3 linked regions of the Hydrogenophilus thermoluteolus genome follow. The protein of the gene in region 1 interacts with the protein of each later gene in a pairwise test. Links are inferred from orthologs where the notes say so. Each region holds a gene or a part of one and is shown in the gene's direction. Other genes may lie near its edges.

Evidence for each region.
Region 2: the proteins of lpdA (region 1) and odhB interact in binary tests that used the Escherichia coli proteins (3 or more experiments, as listed by UniProt). The link is inferred for Hydrogenophilus thermoluteolus from one-to-one orthologs.
Region 3: the proteins of lpdA (region 1) and HPTL_RS08010 interact in binary tests that used the Escherichia coli proteins (3 or more experiments, as listed by UniProt). The link is inferred for Hydrogenophilus thermoluteolus from one-to-one orthologs.

What each region holds. Positions count from the first base shown.
Region 1 is NZ_AP018558.1:1,203,587-1,208,679, forward strand. The notes cover bases 704-3,608. They hold lpdA (dihydrolipoyl dehydrogenase), read left to right. Parts: upstream 704-1,390; coding sequence 1,391-2,827; downstream 2,828-3,608. Other genes in these bases: aceF (dihydrolipoyllysine-residue acetyltransferase), read left to right, coding at 704-1,372; HPTL_RS05830 (3',5'-nucleoside bisphosphate phosphatase), read right to left, coding at 2,835-3,608. Also shown: more of aceF, read left to right, coding at 1-703; more of HPTL_RS05830, read right to left, coding at 3,609-3,680; HPTL_RS05835 (FKBP-type peptidyl-prolyl cis-trans isomerase), read right to left, coding at 3,698-4,144; HPTL_RS05840 (glycine cleavage system protein H), read left to right, coding at 4,262-4,660; HPTL_RS05845 (glycoside hydrolase family 17 protein), read left to right, coding at 4,657-5,093. UniProt on the Escherichia coli protein: Lipoamide dehydrogenase is a component of the glycine cleavage system as well as of the alpha-ketoacid dehydrogenase complexes.
Region 2 is NZ_AP018558.1:620,379-625,549, forward strand. What follows is about bases 676-3,658. They hold odhB (2-oxoglutarate dehydrogenase complex dihydrolipoyllysine-residue succinyltransferase), read left to right. Parts: upstream 676-1,536; coding sequence 1,537-2,781; downstream 2,782-3,658. Other genes in these bases: HPTL_RS03020 (2-oxoglutarate dehydrogenase E1 component), read left to right, coding at 676-1,518; lpdA (dihydrolipoyl dehydrogenase), read left to right, coding at 2,822-3,658. Outside these bases: more of HPTL_RS03020, read left to right, coding at 1-675; more of lpdA, read left to right, coding at 3,659-4,255; cell division protein ZapE, read left to right, coding at 4,262-5,171. UniProt on the Escherichia coli protein: E2 component of the 2-oxoglutarate dehydrogenase (OGDH) complex which catalyzes the second step in the conversion of 2-oxoglutarate to succinyl-CoA and CO(2).
Region 3 is NZ_AP018558.1:1,648,343-1,653,508, reverse strand. What follows is about bases 992-3,969. They hold HPTL_RS08010 (UvrD-helicase domain-containing protein), read left to right. Parts: upstream 992-1,356; coding sequence 1,357-3,582; downstream 3,583-3,969. Other genes in these bases: HPTL_RS08005 (ParA family protein), read right to left, coding at 3,631-3,969; leuS (leucine--tRNA ligase), read right to left, coding at 992-1,027. In the rest of the region: more of leuS, read right to left, coding at 1-991; more of HPTL_RS08005, read right to left, coding at 3,970-4,413; HPTL_RS08000 (flagella synthesis protein FlgN), read right to left, coding at 4,434-4,940; flagellar biosynthesis anti-sigma factor FlgM, read right to left, coding at 4,937-5,166. UniProt on the Escherichia coli protein: A helicase with DNA-dependent ATPase activity. Unwinds DNA duplexes with 3'-5' polarity. Translocates on single-stranded DNA with 3'-5' polarity. Initiates unwinding more efficiently from a nicked substrate than double-stranded DNA.

The sequences.
Region 1 (5,093 bases):
ACCGCAAGAAGTCGCGCTCGTGATTCCCGATATCGGGGACTTCCACGACGTACCGGTGATCGAAGTGATGATTGCCCCGGGGCAAAGGGTCGCGGTCGATGATCCGATCTGTACGTTGGAATCCGAAAAGGCCACGATGGATGTCCCAGCTACGGTCGCGGGGGTCGTGAAAGCAGTGCGCGTCAAAGTGGGCGACAAGGTCAACGAAGGGGACGTGGTTGCGATCGTCGTCCCGGACGAAAGCCACGTTGCGCCCCCAGAGGCTTCCCCAAGTACCTCCGCACAACCCAAAACAGAATCTTCGCCAACGCCAGCCACGTCAGCTACGCCAGCGCCCACGCCCGCGCAAACGGTGTCGGCTTCGTCTTCAGTGGGCACAGCCGCCGCACCCGCGTCGCGAGCGCCGGCCGCGCCGTCACTGGCCGAGCCGTTACCCGGCGTTTCGTTGGGTGCGAAGGTCCATGCGAGTCCCGCCGTTCGCGCTTATGCCCGGGAGCTGGGCGTAGACCTGCGCTTTGTCACCCCAACCGGTCCGAACGGCCGGATCCGCAAAGAGGATGTCCGCAATTTCGTCAAAGCGGCGATGACGAGCGGCGTGGTCCCAGGCAAAACCCCCGCGGTAACCAGTGGCGGTTTTGCGCTCGACTTGCCGCCGTGGCCGAAGGTCGACTTCGCCAAATTCGGTCCGATCGAAATCAAAGAACTGCCGCGAATCCGCAAGATCTCCGCAGCGAATTTGGCGCGCAACTGGGTTGCGATTCCCGCGGTCACCTACCATGACGAAGCGGATATCACCGAACTCGAGGCGTTCCGCAAACAACTGAACCGCGAATACGAACGCGAAGGCGTGAAGTTCACGCTCCTTGCGTTCCTCATCAAGGCCTGCGTTGCGGCGTTGAAGCGGTTCCCGGAGATGAACGCGAGCCTCGATGGGCACAACATCGTGCTCAAGCACTATTGGAATATCGGCTTTGCGGCGGATACTCCGCACGGGCTTGTCGTGCCGGTGCTCAAGAACGCCGACCAAAAGAGCTTGGTCGAGATCGCACGCGAAACCGCGGAGTTGGCTGCGAAAGCGCGCGCCGGCAAGCTCGCGCCCGCTGAGATGCAAGGGGCAACCTTTACCGTCTCGAGCCTGGGCGGCATCGGTGGAACGGGGTTCTCCCCGATCGTCAATGCCCCAGAAGTGGCGATCCTGGGCGTCAATAAAGCGGTGATGAAACCAGTCTGGAACGGCGAAACGTTCGTTCCTCGCCTGATCGTGCCGCTTTCGCTTACCGCGGATCACCGGGTGATCGACGGCGCGTACGCCACCCGCTTCACGACATTGCTCACGCAACTCCTTGCCGATTTCCGGCGGGTGCTCCTCTAACCGAGACGGGAGAAGACGATGAGCATGAAAACCCAATTGCTGGTGCTTGGTGGCGGTCCAGGCGGTTACTCTGCCGCATTTCGCGCAGCGGATCTTGGTCTTGAGGTAACGATCGTCGAACGTTACCCCGTCCTTGGGGGCGTTTGCCTCAATGTGGGCTGTATCCCATCGAAAGCACTGCTGCACGTCGCTGCGGTGATCGACGAAGCGCGTCATCTCGACCGAGCCGGCATCACCTTCGGCGCGCCGCAAATCGATCTCGACCGCCTGCGTAACTACAAAGCCCAAGTGGTGCGAAAACTCAACCAAGGCCTGGCGGGAATGGCCAAAGCGCGCAAGGTCAATCACATCCAGGGCATCGGGAAACTCACGGGGCCCAGCACGTTGGCGATCGAACGGACCGAGGGTCCGAACGGCCGACCGACGGGTGAAACGCTCACGCTCACCTTCGAGCAAGCGATTCTCGCTGCCGGGTCGGAGCCGATTCGTCTCCCCTTCCAACCCCAAGACCCCCGTGTGGTGGATTCCACCGGTGCGCTTGCGCTTCCCTTCTTACCCAAGCGGATGCTGGTCGTTGGTGGCGGCATCATCGGGCTGGAGATGGGCACCGTCTACGCCACCCTCGGTGCACAGGTCGATGTCGTCGAAGCGAGCCCCGATCTCATCCCGGGGGCCGATCGTGATCTGGTGCGGGTGTGGGAAAAGGTCAACGGCAAGCGCTTTGCTGGACTCTACCGCAACACCCGCACAACGGCGCTCGAAGCCAAAGACGACGGCATCTGGGCCAGTTTCGAAGGCGCGAACGCACCCGAAGGAGCCCAACGCTACGATCTGGTGTTGGTTGCGGTCGGTCGGCGGCCGAATGGGCGAGCGATCGGCGCGGAAGCGGCCGGTATCACCATCGACGAACGGGGATTCATCCCGGTAGATGCCCAGCGCCGTACCAACGTGCCGCACATCTTCGCGATCGGGGATTTGGCAGAAGCGCCGATGCTCGCGCACAAAGCCGTGCATGAAGGGCACGTTGCGGCCGAGGCTGCGGCCGGACACAAGCGGGCGTTCGACGTATTGCAGATCCCGTCGGTCGCCTACACCGACCCAGAGATCGCCTGGGCCGGTTTGACCGAAACCGAGGCGAAAGCGCAGGGGCGCGCAGTCGAAGTGGCCACTTTCCCGTGGGCCGCATCGGGGCGGGCGATCGCCAACGGCCGCGACGAAGGGTTCACCAAGCTCATTTTCGATGCCGAAACGAAGCGGATCGTCGGCGGTGCCGTCGTTGGGGTGAATGCTGGGGAATTGATCAGCGAAATCTGTTTGGCGATCGAAATGGGCGCAGAGGTCGCCGATATCGCGCACACGATCCATCCCCACCCCACCCTCTGTGAGTCGGTGGGGATGGCGGCAGAGGTAGCCGAAGGGAGTTGTACCGACCTACCGCCCAAACGCAAACGCTAACGAGCCGCTATTGCCACCGTTGCCAGACGGGAACGAGGTCGTCTGGCAACGTGTGGCCCAGAGCGCCCAAATCCCACGGTGATTCCTCTGGCGCGTGGAAGTCGCTCCCTTGGGACGCAGCGAGACCGTAGCGGCGGCAGATATGCACCCAATGGTTGGTGGCGTTTGGATCGTGCGCCGAGGTAATCACCTCGATCGCGTCACCCCCCAGATCGACGAATTCGGCAAGAAGTGCGTTCCATTCGCGTTCGCTCAAGCGGTAACGCCCTGGATGCGCCACCACCGCCACGCCGCCAGCGGCATGAATCCACGAAACCGCTTCTTGGAGTGTTGCCCAGTGGTGGTCCACGTACCCCGGTTTTCCTTTCGCCAAGTAATGGGCGAAAACCGCGTTCATCGACGGAAAATGGCCCGCATGCACGAGGTAGCGCGCAAAATGGGCCCGGCTGATCAGATCGGGGTTACGCACGAACCGCAAAGCCCCTTCCCAGACACCGGCAAAGCCACACGCTTCGAGTGCGGCGGCCATCTTGCGCGCGCGCGCCGTGCGGCCCCGCCGTACTTGCTTGAGCCCCGCAGTCAACGCTGGCGCCGATTCGTCGATACCCAGTCCAACAACGTGAATGGTCTCCCCGGCGAACGAAACGGAAATTTCCACACCCGCGACAAAGGGAAGCCCCAATCTCTTGGCCGTTAGCCGGGCCTCTGCAAGACCAGACACCGTGTCGTGATCGGTGAGCGCAAAAAGGGCCACTCGGTTCTGGGCAGCCCTTTTGACGAGCTCGGACGGGGTCAAAACCCCGTCCGACGCGGTCGAGTGGCTGTGCAGGTCGACGCGCTGCGCCTTCCTCATCGGCCACCCGTCCCGATTTATGCGGCGCGATCAGCCGCCACCAACTCGATTTCGAACGTCAGGTCGTGGCCCGCAAGCGGATGGTTCGCGTCGATCGTCACGTGCGTTTCGGTCACTTCGGCAACCACGACCGGAATCTGCTGGCCGTCTGCGCGCTGCATCACCAGTTGCAGCCCAACCTCCGGCTCGATTTCGGGTGGCAGTTGTTCACGCGGCACTTGCAGCATCGCGCGCTCCGAACGCTGCCCGTAGGCTTCGTCGGCAGGAATCGTAATGGTCTTGCGCTCCCCTACCTGCATCCCTTCGACCGCCTTCTCGAAGCCGGGGATCACCTGTCCAGCCCCCAGTGTGAACTGGAGGGGATCGCGACCTTCGGAGCTATCGAAGACGCTGCCGTCGGCCAGTGTCCCTTTGTAATGCACCTGGACGGTATCGCCCGCTTGGGCGGCTTGTTGCGTGGTCATACTCACTTTCCTTTCAAACAGTCAGATCAACGTGGCGAGCCGCACGTGCGTTTTTTGCCCACCACTTCGCTACAATACTCCTTTCGTTTCTTTTTCACAACCCTTTGAGGCAAAAAAGTGCAGACGACCAACGCCATTGCGGATGACCGGATCTATTTGCCCACGCACCAATGGTTGCAACCCGAAGGCGAAGGGCTGTGGCGTATGGGGATCACCCCTTTTGCGGCCGAACAGCTTGGTGACGTCGTCTTCGTCGAACTTCCGGATCGTGAAGTTCGGGTAAACGAAGACGAAACCCTCTTCGTCGTCGAGTCGGTCAAAACTGCGTCCGACGTCCCGGCACCGGTTGACCTCGAAGTCCTCGACGTCAACCGCGCGTTGCACGACCACCCCGAGTGGCTCAACGAAGCGCCTTTGCACCATTGGATTGTGCTCTTTCGCGCGGAAAAACCGATCGATCCGGAGAAATGTCTCACGGCGGAAACGTATGCGCAGCGAATCGCGGCAGAACGATGAAGCGCCCGCTCCCGTTTTCGCGCGCTCTGGTAGCGCTCTGGTTGCTGGTGGTCGCGTTCTTCGTGGTCTGGTACCACGGTGAAACGGTTCCGCAACCCCTTCCTGATGGGCCTGCGCGTCCCAACGCTGACGCACGCCTTCCCTGTGTCTCGTACAGTCCCTACTTCCGTGCGGGCGTCACACCACTTGACCCCAATACCCAGATCCCACCGGAATGGATCGACCTGGACCTCCAAGCGTTGGCCAAAATCACCCGCTGTGTGCGCACCTATTCGGTCGACCAGGGGCTCGATCGAGTGCCCGAGTTCGCGGCGCGCCATGGCCTCACCGTTTGGCTGGGTGCGTGGATCGGACGGGACGACAAGAAAAACGCGCAGGAACTCGCGCGCGCGATCGCGTTGGCCAATCAATATCGCGGCGTCGTAACACGCCT
Region 2 (5,171 bases), 580 kb from region 1 along the record:
GAATTTCGCAAGGAGTTCAAGAAAGATGTCGTGATCGACATCGTCTGCTTCCGGAAACTCGGTCACAACGAGCAGGATGAACCGGCGGTGACGCAACCGCTGATGTACCGCAAGGTACGGCAGCATCCGGGTACACGCGCACGCTATGCCGAAAAACTGGTGCAAGAGGGGGTGATCCCGCAAGACGAACCCGACGCGTTCATCGCCCGCTATCGCGACGCACTCGATCGTGGTGAATTGTTGTACAACCCAGTGGTCAATAACGTCGTGCGCAAACACGCGGTCGATTGGACGCCGTTCCTAGGCCAGCCCTATACCGACGAGTGCGACACCGCAATCCCCGTTTCCGAAGTCGAACGTCTTGCGGAACGACTGACGGCCATTCCTGAAGGGTTTGCACTCCACCCGCGGGTGCAGAAGATCATCGAAGACCGCAAAGCCATGGGGCGGGGCGAAATTCCGGCCGACTGGGGGTTTGGGGAAAACCTGGCGTACGCGTCGCTCGTCGCGCAAGGATTTGGCATTCGCCTCTCCGGGGAAGACGTGGGGCGCGGCACCTTCTTTCACCGCCATGCGGTGTTGCACGACCAGAATCGCGAGCGCTGGGACGCCGGTACCTATGTGCCGCTGCAGAATATCCAGGAGGGGCAAGGGCCGTTTTACGTGTTCGATTCCACCCTCTCGGAAGAAGGGACGCTCGGTTTCGATTACGGCTATTCGCTCACCGAACCGAACCAACTGACGATCTGGGAAGCGCAGTTCGGGGATTTCGCCAACGGCGCGCAGGTCGTGATCGACCAGTTCATCTCTTCGGCCGAATCGAAGTGGGGACGACTGAGCGGCATCACCCTGTTGTTGCCACACGGCTACGAAGGGCAGGGGCCGGAGCACTCCTCGGCGCGCATCGAGCGCTACCTCCAGCTTTCGGCCGAGCTCAACTGGCAGGTGTGCCAACCCACCACCGCAGCGCAAATCTTCCATCTGCTGCGTCGGCAGATGCTGCGCCGGCTCCGCAAACCGTTGGTCGTTTTCACGCCGAAGTCGCTATTGCGCTTGAAAGAAGCGGCGTCGCCGCGTGAGGCCTTCACCCAAGGGGGCTTTCAGACGGTGATCGGCGAGGTCGAAGACCTCAATCCGAAGAAGGTGAAACGGGTACTCTTCTGTTCGGGTAAGGTCTATTACGAACTCGCCGCGTATCGCCGAGAGAAAGGGATCGAGGACGTCGCGATCATTCGGCTCGAGCAGTTCTATCCCTTCCCGGCGAAAGCGCTCGAGGCGGTGCTCGCGCCCTTTACCCAGTTGAAAGAGTACGTCTGGGTGCAAGAGGAGCCCCGCAACCAGGGCGCGTGGTACTGGCTGCTGTCGCGTCAGCATCTCGACAACATGCTCGGGAAAGGCAAGCGGCTGCTCCTCGTGGCACGGCCGGCTTCGTCGTCGCCCGCGGTCGGGTACCTCGCCAAACACGTCCAGCAACAGAAAGCCCTCATCGAAAACGCCTTTGGACCCATCGACGCCTAATAAAAGAGGAGAGTCACCATGTTGATCGAAGTGAAAGTTCCGCAATTGTCCGAATCGGTTTCCGAAGCCTCCCTCGTCACCTGGCACAAGAAGGAGGGGGAAGCGGTCAAGCGCGACGAAAACCTGGTCGATATCGAAACCGACAAAGTGGTGCTCGAAACGCCAGCTCCTGCTGATGGCGTGCTGGTGCGCATCATCAAAAAAGATGGTGAGGCGGTGACCTCGGGTGAGGTGATTGCCGAAATCGACACCGAAGCACAAGCAGCAGCCACGACGAACGCTGCTTCGGCTGAGCCCGCAGCAGCACCCGCTGCGGCGCCTGCTCCATCAGAACCGGCGGCCGAGCCTGCGGCAGCTGCGCCTGCTGCCGCTGCGCCTGCTGCCGCGGGTGTTGCCAGTCCTGCCGCGCGCAAGATCCTCGAAGAGAAGGGGCTCTCGGCGACCGACGTGACCGGAACGGGCCGTGGGGGGCGTGTCACCAAAGAGGACGCGCTTCAAGCTGCGCCGAAGGCAGCAGCGGCGGCGCCTGTAGCGGCGCCGGTCGCGGCGATGCCGGCGGGCGAGCGTCCTGAGCAGCGGGTTCCGATGACCAAGATCCGCAAGCGGATCGCGGAGCGCTTGCTGCAGTCGAAACAAGAGACCGCGATGCTCACCACCTTCAACGAAGTGAACATGTTGCCGGTGATCGAACTGCGCAAAAAGTACGGTGAGCAGTTCGAGAAAGAGTACGGCGTGCGGCTGGGTTTCATGAGCTTCTTCGTGAAAGCGGCGTGCGCAGCGCTCAAAAAATTCCCGATCCTCAACGCGTCGGTCGACGGCGACGACATCATCTACCACGGTTATATCGACATCGGTATCGCGGTGGGGTCGCCACGCGGATTGGTCGTGCCGATTCTCCGTGACGCGGATCAGATGAGTTTTGCCGAAATCGAAAAGAAAATCGCCGAATTCGGGCAACGGGCGAAAGATGGACGGCTCACCGTGGAAGAGCTCACCGGCGGTACCTTCTCGATCTCCAACGGAGGGGTTTTCGGTTCGATGCTCTCGACACCGATCATCAACCCGCCGCAGTCGGCGATCCTGGGGATTCACGCCACCAAGGATCGCCCAGTGGTCGAGAACGGCCAGATCGTGATTCGCCCGATCAACTACTTGGCGCTTTCGTACGACCACCGCATCATCGACGGGCGCGAAGCCGTACTCGGGCTCAGAACCATCAAAGAGGCGCTGGAAGATCCAGCACGCCTCCTTCTCAACCTCTAAAAGCCAGCGGGGCCAACACCAAGACAGGGAGTGAACAACAATGAGCCAACCATCAGAGCAGTATGACGTGCTTGTGATCGGCGGTGGGCCAGGCGGTTACGTGGCCGCGATTCGTGCGGCGCAGCTCGGCTTCAAGACCGCGTGCTGTGAGTCGAACCCGTACGACGACCCGAAAGGGGAACCGCGCCTTGGGGGGACGTGCCTCAACGTCGGTTGCATTCCGTCGAAGGCGCTCCTACACACCTCGCATCTTTTTGAACTCGCGGCGCACGACTTCAGCGCCCAAGGGATCGAAGTCGGCGCGCCAAAAATCGACGTCCCGAAGATGATCGCACGTAAAGACGCGATCGTCACGCAACTCACGCAGGGGATCAAAGGGCTTTTCCGCAAGAACAAGGTGACGCTGCTCCCTGGTCACGGTCGATTCGTCGGCCGTGAAGGCGACACATGGCGCGTCGCGGTGGGTGAAAAAACCGTCGCAGCAACCCACGTGATCGTCGCAACGGGTTCGAAAGCGCGCCATCTGCCCAACATCCCCGTGGATAACCAGGTGATTTGCGACAACGTCGGGGCGCTGAAGCTCCAGGCCGTGCCGAAGAAGCTCGCGATCATCGGTGCCGGTGTGATCGGTCTCGAGATGGGGTCGGTGTGGCGGCGTCTCGGCTCGGAGGTGACGATCCTCGAAGCGGCACCGCAGTTTCTTGCCGCCGCCGACCCAGAGATCGCGAAAGAGGCGCAGAAATTGCTCACCAAGCAGGGGCTCTCGTTCGCGTTCGGGGTCACGATCGACAGCGCCGAAGTCGAAGGCGACGGCGTGCTGATCCGCTACCGCACCGCCGACGGTGCAGAACAGCGGCTCGCAGCCGATCGGCTGATCGTCTCGGTGGGGCGGGTTCCGAACACCGACGGGCTCGACGCCGACAAAGTGGGTTTGACGGTCAATGAACGGGGACAGATCGTCGTCGATGACCATTGCCGCACCAATTTGCCCAACGTCTGGGCGATCGGGGACGTCGTCCGTGGGCCGATGCTCGCCCACAAGGCGATGGAAGAAGGGGTGATGGTCGCGGAGCGGATCGCTGGGCAGGCGGGTCACGTCAATTACGACGCGATTCCTTGGGTGATCTACACCGAACCCGAAATCGCCTGGGTCGGGAAGACCGAAACGGAACTCAAAGCGGCGGGCGTCGACTACCGCGCTGGGAAAATTCCCTTCTTGGCGAACGGCCGCGCGCTGGGTATGGGGGCCGGATATGGGTTCGTCAAGATGCTCGCCGACGCCAAAACCGACCGCATCTTGGGGGTGCATATCATCGGCCCGAATGCCTCCGAACTGATCGCCGAAGCGGTGGTCGCGCTCGAGTTTGCCGCAGCAGCCGAAGATCTGGCGCGGATCTGCCATGCCCACCCGACCCTCTCCGAGGTGGTGCATGAAGCGGCGCTTGCCGTCGACAAGCGACCGCTCCACTTCTAAATGGAGATGCCAACCGTTCAACCCCGCACCGCGACCGGTGCGGGGGCAGGGCCGCTTCTTGCCGCGTACGACGCGGCGATCGCTACCCGCGGCTACCAACCAGACCCAGCGCAGAAAGCAGCGCTCTTCAGGCTACAGCAATTGGCCGACGCGTTGCTTGCGCGCTCGGCGCAAGACGACGATCGGGTAGCATCCGGGCAGCAAACGCCGGGTGGTGCGGCGGCGCGTGCGTCGGGCATCAAGCGGCTCATGGGCAAACTCTTTGGGCGTAGCGGGACGGCGGAGTCCCTTGCGCCCGCCCCGGTGGCAGCGAACCAAACCCCCAAGAGCGTCTATCTCTGGGGTGGCGTCGGGCGGGGGAAGAGCTTCCTGATGGATCTCTTCTACGCCAACGTTCCCTTGGTGCGCAAACGGCGGGTCCATTTCCACGCCTTCATGCAAGAAACGCATGAACGGCTGAAACGGCACAAAAAGCAACCCGATCCGTTGCGTCTGGTCGCGGCAGAAATCCTCGAGACGGCGCAGTTGCTCTGTTTCGACGAATTTCACGTCAGTGACATCGCCGACGCGATGATCCTTGGGCGGCTCCTCGATGCGCTCTGGGCGCAGGGCGCCGTGCTCGTGATGACCAGCAATTACCACCCAGACGGGCTCTATCCCAATGGTCTGATGCGGGTCAATTTTCTCCCGACGATCGAGCGCATCAAAGCGATGTGCGACGTGATCGAAGTCGATAGCGGGACCGACTACCGGTTGCGGACGCTCGAAAACGTCGATCTCTATCTGACGCCGCTGACACCGGAAAACGACGCGAAACTCGCTGCCGACTTTCAAGCGTTGACCGGAGTATTGCCGCAACCCGGAACGATCACCCTGTTCGAGCGGACAATCCCCACGCGCGGCAATGCCGCAGGGG
Region 3 (5,166 bases), 450 kb from region 1 along the record:
GCACCGCCATCACCGCCCCTTCGCCGTACGCCATCAAGACGTAATTCGCAACCCAGACGGGGAGTTTTTCGCCCGTGAGGGGGTGACGCACGAAATAGGGGGTGGGCATCCCTTTCTTTTCCATGGTCGCGAGGTCGGCCTCGGCGACCGACCCCCGGCGGCATTCGGCAATGAATTCGGCCAATTGCGGGTCGTTTTGCGCGGCTTTCGTCGCGAGCGGATGCTCGGCCGCGACCGCGACGTAGGTGGCGCCCATCAAGGTGTCTGGACGGGTGGTGAAGACAGTGAGCACACCGCTTTCGCCGATCGAGTCTTCGTCGTAGGGGAACCGAACCTCGGCGCCAACGCTCTTGCCGATCCAGTTCGCTTGCATCCGTTTGACTTGTTCCGGCCAACCGGGGAGCGTTTCGAGCCCTTGCAGCAGTTCTTCGGCGTACGCGGTGATGCGCATGTAGTACATGGGAATTTCGCGCTTTTCCACGAGCGCACCGCTGCGCCACCCGCGGCCGTCGATCACCTGTTCGTTCGCGAGCACCGTCTGGTCGACCGGGTCCCAATTGACCCAACCCATCTTGCGGTAGATCAACCGCTTCTGGTAGAGCCGTTTGAAGAGCCACTGCTCCCACCGATAGTATTCGGGACGGCAGGTGGTGAGTTCGCGTTGCCAGTCGATCGCAAAACCCAACCGTTTCAATTGCCCCTTCATATAGGCGATGTTGCTGTAGGTCCATTGCGCGGGGGGTACGCCGTTTTGAAGCGCGGCATTTTCCGCGGGCATCCCAAATGCGTCCCACCCCATCGGTTGGAGCACGTTGAACCCTTGCATCCGTTTGGCTCGGGCCAGGACGTCGCCGATCGTGTAGTTGCGCACATGTCCCATGTGGAGTTTGCCGGAGGGGTAGGGGAACATCGAGAGGCAGTAGAACTTCGGGCGGTTGGGGTCTTCGGCCACCGCGAAGGGTTGCGTGGCTTCCCACTCGTTTTGGACGGTCTGTTCGATCGAAAAGGCGTCGTACTTCTCTTTCATCGCGATTCCTTGCCATGCGCGTAAGAATCGAAGTATAGCGCGAAGGCAAGCGGCAAAAAAAAGCCCGCGCGAAGGGCGCGGGCGGGAACTCCATGGGTTAGATGGAGAGGGAGGGAGACAAAACCACTCAAAAGAAAGGAGGAGATCACCATGAAACAGTGTAATCGCGAATTTTATCGCATCAAAAGTGATAAGGCAAGAATTTCGGTTCAGTCTTTTTGAGCGTTTGTTCTTGTTCTCGCGATTTTTCTTGACGGGATCCCCACGTGAGCGGGGGCAGTAGGGCGGCTTGGGTACAATCGCGCCTGGTACGGCGAAAAGGATGCGTGATGACCGACGGTGTGCTCGACCGCCTGGATCCTCAACAGCGGCGTGCGGTGACCCTGCCGCCTGGCCATGCGCTGGTATTGGCTGGCGCCGGCTCGGGAAAGACGCGCGTGTTGACCCACCGGATTGCGTGGTTGATCGAGCGGGAAGGGGTCGATCCGGGTGCGATTCTGGCAGTCACCTTCACCAACAAGGCGGCGCGGGAGATGCGCGAGCGGTTGGCACAATTGGTGGTGCCAGCAGCGGTGGATGGGCAGCGGGGTGTTTGGTTGGGGACGTTTCACAGCATCGCGCACCGTCTGTTGCGCCGTCATGCCACCGAAGCCGGGTTGCCGACGGCGTTCCAGATTCTGGATGCGGCCGACCAGTTGGCGTTGGTGAAACGGCTGCTCAAGCGTTTGGCGGTCCCAGAAGCGATGGTGGCGCCGCGCGAACTCGTCGGGTTCATCAACGCCCACAAAGAACGCGGGGAGCGACCGGAGGAGCTCGCGCCACAAGGCGCGCGCGGGCAATTGTTCCTCACCTTGTGGCAGGAGTACGAAGCCGCGTGCGCGCGCGAAGGGGTGGTCGATTTCGCCGAATTGCTCTTGCGGGCGCTCGAACTGCTGCACCGCAACGAAACCTTGCGGGCGCACTATCGCCAACGTTTCCAGCACGTCTTGGTCGATGAGTTCCAGGACACCAACCCGTTGCAATACCGTTGGTTGCAACAGTTGGCATGCGATGTCGCTACCGGTGAGGTGGGGGCGTGGCTCTTCTGCGTCGGGGACGACGATCAGGCGATCTACGGCTTTCGCGGCGCGATGAGCGCGTTGCTGGCGCGCTTTCAGCAAGAATACCAAGCGGAGCTCGTGCGGCTCGAACGCAACTACCGTTCGGCGGGCAACATTCTGGCTGCAGCGAACGCCATCATCGCCAACAACGCGAGCCGGTTGGGGAAAAAACTCGTGACCGATCGCGGCGAAGGGGAGCCGATCCGCACCTTCGAGGCGATGGACGAAGGGCAAGAGGCGCAATTTGTCGTCGATGAAATCGGCGCACTGATTCGCGACGGCTGGAGTGCCGACGAGATTGCGGTGCTCTACCGCACGAATGCGATGTCGCGCGTTTTCGAGCATCACCTCTTGGCTGCGGGGATTCCGTATCGTGTCTATGGGGGGGTGCGTTTTTTCGACCGCGCGGAGATCAAACACGCGATCGCCTATTTGCGTCTTCTGGTGTTGCCGGACGACACCAATGCGCTCTTGCGGGTGATCAACGTGCCGGCACGGGGTATCGGGGCGAAAACGGTCGAACAGTTGCTCGCTGCGGCTGAGAGCGAAGGGCATTGGGAGGCCGCGGTGAATAAGCTTGGTGGTCGCGGCGGCGCGGCTGTCCAGCGCTTTGCGGCGCTCATCGACGAGCTGCGCGATGCCACCGCGACGTTGCCGCTTCCGGATGCGATCGCGCTCGTGATCGAAAAGAGCGGCTTACAGGCCCTTTTTGCCGAAGAAGCTACGCGTGATCGCGCAGCGCGCGAAGAGCGGCTGGAGAACCTGGCGGCGCTCGTTGATGCGGGCCACGAATTCGTCACCGAGATGGCGCGCGAAGGCATCACGGCGACCGGGCACGAGATGCTCACCCTGTTTCTTCAGCACGCCGCGCTCGAATCGGGGGAAATGCAAGCAGGGAGTCACGAGCGCGCGGTGCGTCTGATGACGGTGCATGCCGCGAAAGGGCTGGAGTTCGGCGCTGTTTTTTTGGTCGGGTTGGAAGATGGGGTATTCCCTCACGAAAATGCGCTCCCCAATTTTGGCGGCGACGGTGCCGGCCTGGAAGAGGAGCGGCGGTTGATGTACGTAGCGGTCACTCGTGCCAAAGAGCGGCTCTATTTGAGTTGGGCGGCAAGCCGGTTTTGGCATGGCGCAAGTCGTTACCGCCCGGTTTCCCGTTTCGTTACCGAGATTCCCGAAACGCTGTTGTTGCCGCTTTCGGGGCGCAAGCCGCGTGCGCCGGGATGGGACGCCGAGTCGAGCGCGGCGTCTTCCCCGCCATCTGCGCACACGTCGGGTGATCGGCCCGGTTCCTCGTGGCAGCCAGGACAAGCGGTTCGTCATCCCAAGTTTGGCGAAGGGGTGATTCTTCAAGTGGAAGGCAGCGGTGTGCACCAACAGGCAACGGTTCGTTTCGGCCCTAGTGTCGGGGTCAAACGGTTGCTCTTGAGCGTGGCGAAGCTCGAAGCGTTGTAAACGGGAAAGGTACTGGGGGTTGCCGGAGCGGCAGCAGTCAATAGTGCGTTACGACTGGGGAACGCGGGCTTCGATCGCGGCGAAGAGCGCAACCATTTTTTGCGTCAAGGGGTGTTTCGGGGCAAAAGCGATCAGGGGTTCGCGCCGTTCGTGGGACGTTTTCACCACCACCGACGAAGTCAAGAAGGGTTCCAATACCGGCAATCCCGATTCGGCAAGCTGCGCCACGGCGCGTTGCGTCACCCCGGCCCGCGTTTGGTACTGGTTGACGACGATGCCCAAGATGGCCAAGCGCGGGTTGTGGTCGATCCGGATTTCCGCTACCGTTTCCGCGAGTTGCAGCAGCGCCCGGCGCGAAAAATCGTCGCAGTCATAGGGGATCAGGCAGTGGTGGCCTGCGATGAGCGCAGAGCGGGTCAGGAAATTGAGGGCAGGCGGCGTGTCGAGATAGACGCGATCGAATGCCGGCGCCAACTGATCCAAAAGGTCACGGAGTTTGAAGATTTTGTAGCGGCTCTCCAGCTTGGGCAGGAGCGCTTCCAGTTCGGGATCGCTGGCGGCAACCGCCAGGTTGGACCACCGAGTGGGGTGGGCGAACGCTTCGCTGGGCCAGGGGTTGAGGCGAAAATTGAGCGTTTGATCGAAGTAATCGGCAAGCGTGGGTTTGGGCGACTCAATGGCACCCAGCGCGTAGAGCGTGGCGTTGCCCTGCGGGTCGAGGTCGATCAACAAGGTGCGATGCCCTTGTGCCGCAGCGATTGCCGCCAAATTGACCGCAAGCGTCGATTTGCCTACGCCCCCTTTTTGGTTGAAGATGACGAACCGCTCCATCGTACCCCTTCGTTACGCATTCACGCCGAACCGATTTTCCGGGAATGCCCCGTGAGGGTCAAGCGCGATTGCCCTTTGTCATCATAGATGTTCAGGCGCTCTTGACTGTGGAGCAACACGTCGAGCGCTTGCTGCACGAAATGCTGTTTCTCTCGCAGCAATACCCCGTTTTCTTGGTTGCGCTCCTGACATTGTCTGGCCAGTTGACACACTGCATGCCACGCGTCGGCAAGCGGCGGCAACCGTTGCCACGCGGTGAGCACCGCTTTCTGTTCCGACTCGGCACCGGCAACAGTGCTTGCCACCACCCGCAGCTTCTGGCGCTCGAACCCTTGAAGCTGGTCGGCGATGCGGTTTTTTTCCGTGACGGCCGCTTCGATCGCTGCGGGGTCGTTGCTGTGCAGGGCGCGCCGTTCGGCGTCGAGTGCCGTCAGAAAGCTTTTCAGCACCGCGATTTCCTCTTGGAGTATGCGCGCAAGGAGGGTCTGCTGGGTCGCGGTGGGCGCGGGCAGCTTCGCTTCGCTCATGATTCGGAATGGAGCAATGCTTCGACTTCACGCACCAAGCTGTCGGCAATTTTTTCCGGGTGGATCCGGAATTGACCGCTTTGAATCGCGGCGCGCAGCGTCTCGACTCGCTGCCAGTCGATTTCGGGAACCTCGTTCATCATCTGCTCCGCTCGCGCCAGAAGGCTCGCTCGGGAAGAGAGCGCAACGGTTTCGTCCGCCGATGCCGATGGAGGAGGAGGCAGAC